One region of the Streptomyces sp. NBC_01261 genome, then DNA from elsewhere that is predicted to be linked to it. Evidence: riboswitches for the same ligand, from Rfam matches in the RefSeq annotation. Region 1 holds a riboswitch; each other region holds the start of a gene.

Region 1 (2,192 bases):
CCAGGTGTACGCGGCGGTCGACCAGGACGGCGTGGACGGCCTGACGCTGATCGAGCCCGGCTACTTGATGCCGCACCCCACGCTCCCCGCCGTGCGGGTAGGCAGGCGCGACGACCTCTGGTGCGAACCCATCAGCAAGGTGCTGCTCCGTCACCCCGCCCTGGAGGACGACGAGTTGGCCTCCACGGCCCGCTCGGTGGTCGGTTCCCTGGCCTCGGTCACCATGTCGGGCCCCGGCACCGTCGAACTCCAGCCACTCGGCATCACCAAGGCGACGGGACTGGCCCTCGCCGCCCGCCACTTGGGCCTGACGCCGTCCGACACCATCGCCTTCGGCGACATGCCGAACGACATCCCGATGTTCGACTGGGCGGCCCACGGAGTGGCCATGGCCAACGCCCACCCCGAACTCAAGGCGGTGGCGGACGAGGTGACGACGTCGAACGAGGACGACGGAATCGCGCTGGTCCTGGAAAGACTCTTCAGCTAGAACGCCCTGTTTTTAGGGGCGCGGGGCTGTATCAATGTGCGGCTCCGCCGCGCGGGCGCGACCAGCCACGACAGCGCGAGAGCCGAACAGACAACCCGTCGTGGCTGATCCAACATTTTCTAGTAAGCGCCGTACACGTTGTCGATGGACCCGTACACGGCCGCGGCGTAATTGCAGGCGGCGGTGATGTTCGCAACCGGGTCATACGGATCGAACGAAGTCCCGGCAACGTGATACGCGTTGAACGTCGGGTCGATCACCTGAAGCAACCCCTTCGACGGCGTACCGGCCACCGCGTTGGAGTCCCAGTTGTTGATCGCGTACTGGTTCCCGGAAGACTCACGGATCACGTTCCGGTAGATCCCGTTGTACGTACCCGGAATCCCCTTCTGCGCCATGATCGCGAGCGACTCCCGGATCCACCCGTCAAGGGTGTTGGGGTACCCGGCGAGCGTGGTCGAGGCGGTGGTGGTCGACGTGGTGGCCGCGGACGCGGTGGTCGCACCCACGACGGGCAGCGCGAGGATCGCGACACCGGTACCGGCGACGACGACACGGCGGACGAGGCGGGCACGGCGGGACTGAGCGGTTGCAGGCATGACGAGGTTCCTCTCCGTCGCCTGCGAGGTGAGCTGTCGGGTTCGGGCTGGGAGGTGCCCGGCCGCGCCCTTGCGGACGTGACTTAACCCCAAGCCGTTCCGGTCGTGACGACCGGCCCGGCGACCTACCTGGTTCCCCCGCTCCTGCCGTGCGAGAAGTTCGTGACTGGGATGCCGGGCGGCGGCAGGATTCGGCGTTCCGCTCGACAGGCCGGGAAACTATGCGAGAGCACATGTCCGGAACAAGTGGCGGAATCACACCTAACCCCTATTGACCTTGGTCTGAGGCGTATGGGGCACTTGATCCTTTGCGCGAGCCAAGGGTCAATTGTCAAATGCCGTAAGGGAAAACGCGGGCAGACCAGGACACAGGTCACGCACAGAAACGCGTGACCCAAGTCACGGGAGGATTAAGAACGGCAAATCGGGCATTCATCCTCAACTGGCAGTTCTCGGAATCCTTTTCTCCCATGTGCGATGGAAGATCACTTCTTCGCCCTCGGTGCAGATGACCTCGTTCGAGGTAATAAATTCCGTTTCGTCGCAAGTAATCTCCGACCGCGTCCGTACGGTCGTGTCCCATCCCAGCTCCGGCCGGTGCAGCCGGATCGACCAGTCCGACCGGGTGCGCGCCGACAGCGGGTCGGACTCGTCGATCGTGTACGTCTCCAACGCGTCCTCGGTGAATTCGAGACCGTCCGGGTACACGCGCGTGCCGCCGTACCGGGGATCCACCTCCAGCCGCCACTCCCCCTTCGCGACATCCCGTACCACCAGCCGCTCGGGGCGTGGTTCGTCCAGCGTGGCCGGGTGGTTGACCCCGAGCGGCTCGGCCTCCTCGGGTTCCTCGAAACGGATGCCCTCCGTCAACTCCCGCTCCCGCACGGGAAGTTCGAGCGCGCTTCCCTCCGGGTCCAGCGTGAACCCCGCCGCCGACTCCGGCTGCGGCCAGATCCACGGCCAGTACGCCGACGACACCGCGAGCCGGATGCGGTGCCCGGGCGGGAACGCGTGCCCGATGCCGTTCAGCTCGAAGGTCACGTCCTCGGTGGTGCCCGGCGTCCACGGCACCGCCCGGTCCCGCCCGTGCCGCGCCGACAGGT
Region 2 (2,192 bases), 1.6 Mb from region 1:
TCGACCGTGGGGTTGCCTCGGGAGTCCAGGATTTCCCGGGCTACGACGACGTCGATGGACGGCACGAGCATCTCCTTCTTGGGATCTGACGCGGCTACGGCAACACCGCAGCGGCTCTGCGAGACGAGCCTAACCGGCTCGGGGCGATTGGCCATCCGGTCGGCCGCCTGATGGACAGAACCGAGAGTAAATTGTTTCCGAACGGAACAAAAAGTCCCGGCAAGCGGCGGGTATGGGGACGGGGGCGGCGGGCCGAGGACGCAAAAAAGCCCCGCCCCGGTGCGTACGGGGGAACACGCACCGGAGCGGGGAGCCCGTGGGGGACGGGGGTGACCCTCACGAGGTCTCCATGATGGGGACCCCGGATGTGAGGGCGCTGTGGTTCAGCTACGAGACCGATAGGTCACTTCAGGTGGAGCTGCTGGCCCGGGAAGATGAAGTCGGCGTCGTCGATGATGTTCTTGTTCAGCTTGAACAGCTGCTGCCAGCCGCCCTTCACCTTGTGCTTCTCGGCGATGGAGCTGAGGGTGTCGCCCTTGACGACCTTGTACTCGCCGTCGCCCTTCTTGACCTTCTTGCCGGTCGGGGTGGTGACGGTCTTCTTGGCGGCCGGGCGCTCGGCGGAGCGGGAGGCGGTGGTGTCGCTCGTGGAACGCTCGGTGGTGCTCTTGGAGGAGCTGGAGCTGTTCGAGCCGCTCGACGAGCTGGAGCTGCCGCCGGAGTACGAGGCGCCGGAGAGGCCGGTGCCGCAGGTGGGCCAGGCGCCCTTGCCCTGGGCGGCGAGAACCTTCTCCGCCACGGCTATCTGCTGGGACTTGGAGGCCTGGTTCGCGGTGGAGGCGTAGGCGGTGCCGCCGTACGCGGCCCACGTCGAGGCGGAGAACTGCAGACCGCCGTAGTAGCCGTTACCGGTGTTGATGGACCAGTTGCCGCCGGACTCGCAGCTGGCGACCGTGTCCCACTCGGACGCGGTGGCGGCGGAGGCACTGCCGGTGGCCATGAGCGGCGCGGCGATCGCGACACCGGTGACGCCGGCGAGCGTGGCGACGCGGGTGGCCTTGGACGGACGGCGGTGCTTGCCCTTGCTGGAAAACAGCATGGAAAATCCCAATCCCCTCACCGACGCCTGCGAGGTGAGCTGTCGGGTTCGGGCCGTGTGAGTTGCCCGGCCGTGCTCGTACGTCTCGTACGCGGCACGACTTAACCCCAAGCCGGTTCCGGTCGTCTCTCAACTCCCGGGCCCGGCGCTTACCTTGGGTCCCCCGCTCCTGCCTACGGCGCTTGACGCGACGACTGTTCCCGGAGGCCGCTGGCAGGACTCGGCGTGTGCGGCAACCGGGGCTCGTGGTGACGAGCGGCCTTGACCGTAGACACGGAATCGGCGGAATTTCAAAGACGATCAGGGCTTCTGAGACTCATCCCACACTTTGATCAAACCGGACATTCCCGAGCGAAGCATGACGCGAACTCCCGCTGTTCTCTTGCTACTTTTCGTCCGCTTCCGTACCGACGTCCAAGGTCTGACCGGCGGCGATCTGGGTCGGATCGGCGCCTATCACCTTTTTGTTCTCGGCGTAGAGCGCAGTCCATCCGCCGTCGTAGCCAAGGGAGTCGGCGATCGACGCGAGGGAGTCGCCGGCGCGGACGATGTAGGTCTGCGGCGACACGCTCTCCTCGGCACTGGCGCCGCGATGCTTACCGGCACTCTGCTGAGTGCTCTGCTGATCGCCCTGCTGGTCGTCGGAATCACCGAGCGCGCCGGTGTCGACGAGGCTCCATTTGCCCACCGCCTGGGCCGGGTTGTCCGATTCGTCGATTTTCGGGGAGGCGGCGACCGAGTCGTTGCCGACCGAAGGGGTGGTGGACTTGTCGGACTTGCTGGAGTTGTCCGTCGCGGTGGGCGAGGGACTGTCGGTCGACGAGTCGCCGCCGGACGCGTCGGACGAAGTCGAGTCCGTGGCGCCGGAGTCGGACAACCCGGAGGAAGCGGGCGAGTCGGACGAACCGGAGTCGGAGTCGGAACCGGAGTCGGAGGAGCCGGTCGGGGTGGCCGACGGGGAGTCGCTCGCGAGGCCGGTGTCGACGTCCGTCGAACCCGAGGAGGTGGTGAGACCGGAGAGCAGCGCGCAGGTGGTCCACGCGGAGGTGCCCTTGTCGTCGAGGACCTTCTCGGCGACGGCTATCTGCTGCGA
Region 3 (2,192 bases), 1.0 Mb from region 1:
AGGCTCGGCATCGTCCTCCACACGGACGCGATCACAGAGGCGGCCACTGTCGCGACGGTCACGGTCCTGGCCGTCCTGATCAACCTCCTGGTCCGCCGCAGCAGCGAACAGCTCGCCTCCGCGCGCGAGATCGCCGAGGCCGCCCAGCGGGCCGTCCTGCCCGAACCGGCCGAGCGGATCGGCGGGTTCGCGATCGCGGCACGGTACGAGGCGGCGCAGGAGGGCGCGTTCATCGGCGGCGACCTGTACGCGGTGCAGGACACTCCGCACGGCGTACGGCTGGTCGTCGGTGACGTGCGCGGCAAGGGCATGGGCGCGGTCGCCGCCGTCGCCGTGGTCATCGGGGCGTTCCGGGAGGCCGCCGAGCAGGAGGTGACCCTGGAGGCGGTCGCGCAGCGGCTGGAGCGGGCGCTGGCGCGCGAGGGCACCCGGCGCGACGGGCTCGACGCGTTCGAGGGGTTCACCACGGCCGTCCTCGCCGAACTCCCGCACGGCGACGGCGTGGTACGGATCGTCGACCGGGGCCACCCGCCGCCGCTGCTCCTGCACGAGGACGGCACCGTCCGCACGTTGCAGGTCCAGGAGCCCGCACTGCCCCTGGGAATGGGCGAGTTGGGGGTCTGGCCCGACCGTGCCGAGGAGTTCGCGTTCCCGGGCGGGGCCACCCTCCTCGTGCACACCGACGGGCTGTCCGAGGCGCGCGACTCCCGCGGTGTCTTCTACGACCCCGGGGCGCGGCTGGCCGGCCGGACCTTCCGTACCCCCGAGGCGTTGCTCGGCATCCTCGCCAAGGAGGTGCGCCGGTACTCCGGGGGCTGGATGACGGACGACATGGCGATGATCGCCGTACGGCATCCCTGACCGGACATCACGGGCCGTGACCGGTCTGGAGCCGTCCGCACAACAACTGATACACCGTCAATACCTGTGGGAATTCTGAGGCTTGGCCAACTCGCCCGTTTTTCGCCGGTGGTGGGCCCTTCGTCCAGCAAGGAAAGGTTAATGATCAAGCCGAACAGCTTGGAAACGGACGCCCGTGTCTATTAACGTTCGATAACGCAGCGCGGTCGTCCCAGCCGTCACAAGAGATGGCTCCGTGCGCACGCGCCGAATCCTGAAAGGGAACCGGGGAACCACCACCTTGGGGTGAATCGCTCGTCAACCGCCGTGGAAACACGACCGGTTTACGCGCGTAGGAGACCTTCCTGCTCCGAACCCGTCAGCTAACCCGGTAGGCGAGAGGGAAGGAAAGGAGCACGCCCACGTGGCGTCCAACCAGGCTGCCCCAGAAGCCCCTGTCGTCTACGGCGGTTACCGCCCCGACGAGGGCCCCTGGGAGGAGTGGAATCCCAGCGCGGAGACCGTTCTTCCCAACCGCGGCAAGCACCGTGTCGCCAAGCAGCGTGGTGGCGGAGGATTCGCCCGCAGCTCCACCGTCCTGGGCGTCGGTGTCATAGCCGCCGTCAGCGCGGGCGGCATGGCCAGCGCCAACACCGGCAAGCCGCCGGTCTCCATCTCCCTGCCCGACCTGCCCTCCGTGGGCCACCTGCTGGACGACTCGTCCAGCAGTACCCCCAAGGGTTCCGCGACCGCGCTCAGCAGCGTCGGCGTGACCACCACCGAGACCGCCAAGGGCGCCTCGGACGCGGGTGAGCTGCTGCGCAACCGGATCATGGCGCAGGCCGAGTCGCAGCAGGTGCAGGTCGACGGCAAGTCGAAGGCCGCCGTCGAGGCGGCCGTCGCCCAGCAGGTCGACGACGCCGCCGCCAAGGCCGAGAAGGACGCCGCGAAGAAGGCGGACGACGCGAAGAAGGCCGCGGAGGCCGCCGCCAAGAAGAAGGCCGAGGCCGCGAAGCTCGCCGCGCTGGCCAAGCAGTACACGCTGCCGGTCGGCTCGTACACGATCACCGGCACCTTCGGCCAGGCCGGCTCGATGTGGTCCTCCGGGTATCACACGGGTCTCGACTTCGCCGCTCCCACCGGCACGCTGATCAAGGCCATCCACAGCGGCACGGTCACCGAGGCGGGCTGGGCCGGGTCGTACGGGTACCGCACGATCCTCACCCTCGACGACGGCACCGAGCTGTGGTTCTGCCACCAGTCCTCGATCAACGTCAGCGTCGGGCAGAAGGTCTCCACCGGTGAGGTCATCGGCCGCGTGGGCGCGACCGGCAACGTGACCGGGCCGCACC
Region 4 (2,192 bases), 4.2 Mb from region 1:
TGGATGCCCAACAGGCTCTGGAATACGGGTTGGTGGACCGGATCGTGTCGACCCGCAGGATCTCGCTCACCGAGCCGGGCGGGGAGTGAGCCGACGATGCTGCCGCCGGAACTGCCTCCGCTGCCCGCACTGACACGCGCCGAGGGCGAGTTGATCGACCGTTATCTGGATGTGGCCGACCTGCTCGGCCGTATCAACCCGGCGCACGACGGTGACACGTACCGTGGCCTGAGGGCCGCTCAGGCGCTCGTGGCCAAGGCCACCGAGCTGCGGGACGCGCTGGCGCTGATGCACCAGCGGGGCGAGACCGAACTGCACGCCCCGACTCTCGCGCGGGCGCTGCGCGTGCTGGACGGGGAGCGCCGCACGGCTCGCGTCACCATCCCCGCGTCCTCCGACAGTTGACGGACCCGGAGCCGTCCCGGCCGGGGGCGAAACGAGCCGAACGGCGTACCCCCGATCGGAGTAGTCGCCGCTCCGTCCATACGGCCGTCCGGGTTGCGCAACACGCGTAGCCCCAGGGCCGTATGAAGCGTTCCGGTGCTGGTCCGAGGGCCTGGCACCCCTCGACACCCCTTCGAACACGGGGCTGTCCACCCGAACGGGTGAGTGGTGAGTAACCCCACAAATCCCCGGTTCCGTTGGGCTTTTCGGACATTCATAGGTGAAGATCCCTGTCTGACGACAAGACCCCGCCGCAGCGGCGGGGCGATCCGGGCGGACGCCGAGTCCTGCCGCCACCCGGATGACAGGTCGACAGGAGTGCATCGGCAGGAGTGGAGGACCCAAGCACGACGGGTCGCCGGGACGGTCACGCCATGACCGGGTCGAGCAGCCCTTGGGGTGAAGCCGCGTCAGCGGCCGGGCAACTTTGTCAGCCCGAATCCGACAGGTCATCTTTCACAGGCGGCTGACGAAGGGTTGCGCATGACTGCGCTCAATCGTGTCCCGTCGCTGATGGTCAGGGCCGGTACGGCCTCGGCCTTCGCCATCGCCGCCGTGGGCGGCTCCGTCGTGATACCGGGCGTCGCATCCGACGCCGCGGCCGCGACACCCGCGACGAAGGCACTCCAGGTCGCGGCGTCCAAGAAGGGCGCCCCGTACAGGTACGGGGCCACCGGACCGGGCCGCTTCGACTGCTCCGGGCTCACGCTGTACTCGTACAAGAAGGCAGGCAAGAAACTGCCCCGTACGGCGGCCCAGCAGTACAACAAGTCCCACCACATCTCGGCCAAGAGCCGCAAGGCCGGGGACCTCGTCTTCTTCCACTCGGGCTCCAGCGTCTACCACGTCGGCATCTACGCCGGCAAGGGAAAGATCTGGCACGCCCCGAAGACCGGGGACGTGGTGAGGCTGCAGAAGATCTGGACCAAGAGCGTCTGGTACGGCCGGGTCAGCTAGGGCCTGTCCGAATCTCCCGAGGGGGGTGGCGGCCACCTGACAGGCCGCCACCCCCCTCGGGTGTCCAGGGACGTTCGGGACGGAGGCGTTCGGAAGACGGCGGCTCTACGGCTCCTGCTGGCCCGCCGTGGTCACCGGTCGGGCCGGTACCGTCCAGGGCACCTCGATGGAGACGGTCTTGCCGCCCTCCAGGGTGGGCCGGACCTTGAGTTTGCCGCCGCACTCCGCGGTCAGCCAGCGGATGATCACCATGCCTCGGCCGTTGTCCTGCTGGACGGCGGCCGGCAGGCGTTTCGGGAACCGGGGATGGCTGTCGGTGACCCCGATGCGCAGCCGTTCGTCACGCTCCAGCTCCATGTCCACCGTGAAGGTGGGTGACTGCCCGAAGGTGTGCTGTACGGCGTTGGTGGCGAGTTCGGAGACGATGAGGCGGATGGTGTCGGCGACCTCCGTGTCCGCCGGAAGTCCCCATTCCACCAGGGTCCCGACGACATAGGTGCGGGCGGTGGAGACCGAGGCGGGATCGCTCGGCAGAGTGACGGATGCTTCCAGATGGTCTGCCATGGCGCGGTCGTCCCTTTCCCGCGGGACCGGTGTCCGACACGGAGCGGATGGTTCGAGTACGGTCCCGGACTGGTGCTTCTTCGCCAGACTGCCATTACCTCGTCGGTAACGGTGGCGATCCACCAAGATATGCATATATCTGTCGCTCGAAGCGGTGAACTCTGCGACCCCAGACCGTATTTGGGCGGCTCGGAAGGAGTAAGGAGAAACCCATGCAGTACGGTCCC

What was found. Region 1 has a riboswitch for cyclic di-AMP ahead of OG226_RS22060 (transglycosylase SLT domain-containing protein). Riboswitches for the same ligand answer to the same signal wherever they lie in the genome.
Region 2: it holds a riboswitch for cyclic di-AMP, as region 1 does, so the genes downstream of both, OG226_RS29655 (transglycosylase family protein) here and OG226_RS22060 (transglycosylase SLT domain-containing protein) in region 1, are expected to answer to the same signal.
Region 3: it holds a riboswitch for cyclic di-AMP, as region 1 does, so the genes downstream of both, OG226_RS26825 (M23 family metallopeptidase) here and OG226_RS22060 (transglycosylase SLT domain-containing protein) in region 1, are expected to answer to the same signal.
Region 4: it holds a riboswitch for cyclic di-AMP, as region 1 does, so the genes downstream of both, OG226_RS41085 (C40 family peptidase) here and OG226_RS22060 (transglycosylase SLT domain-containing protein) in region 1, are expected to answer to the same signal.

Annotation. Positions count from the first base shown of each region.
Region 1 is NZ_CP108463.1:5,035,808-5,037,999, reverse strand. Features, by position in the region: gene OG226_RS22065 (HAD family hydrolase) at 1-490, shown strand, start outside; gene OG226_RS22060 (transglycosylase SLT domain-containing protein) at 610-1,089, opposite strand; cyclic di-AMP (ydaO/yuaA leader) riboswitch at 1,093-1,264, opposite strand; gene OG226_RS22055 (CocE/NonD family hydrolase) at 1,528-2,192, opposite strand, start outside.
Region 2 is NZ_CP108463.1:6,655,739-6,657,930, reverse strand. Features, by position in the region: gene eno (phosphopyruvate hydratase) at 1-71, opposite strand, end outside; gene OG226_RS29655 (transglycosylase family protein) at 404-1,099, opposite strand; cyclic di-AMP (ydaO/yuaA leader) riboswitch at 1,109-1,290, opposite strand; gene OG226_RS29650 (transglycosylase family protein) at 1,485-2,192, opposite strand, start outside.
Region 3 is NZ_CP108463.1:6,049,297-6,051,488, forward strand. Features, by position in the region: gene OG226_RS26820 (PP2C family protein-serine/threonine phosphatase) at 1-861, shown strand, start outside; cyclic di-AMP (ydaO/yuaA leader) riboswitch at 1,096-1,253, shown strand; gene OG226_RS26825 (M23 family metallopeptidase) at 1,265-2,192, shown strand, end outside.
Region 4 is NZ_CP108463.1:9,229,667-9,231,858, reverse strand. Features, by position in the region: gene OG226_RS41095 (ATP-dependent Clp protease proteolytic subunit) at 1-89, shown strand, start outside; gene OG226_RS41090 (hypothetical protein) at 97-405, shown strand; cyclic di-AMP (ydaO/yuaA leader) riboswitch at 745-924, shown strand; gene OG226_RS41085 (C40 family peptidase) at 928-1,401, shown strand; gene OG226_RS41080 (ATP-binding protein) at 1,507-1,965, opposite strand; gene OG226_RS41075 (helix-turn-helix domain-containing protein) at 2,178-2,192, shown strand, end outside.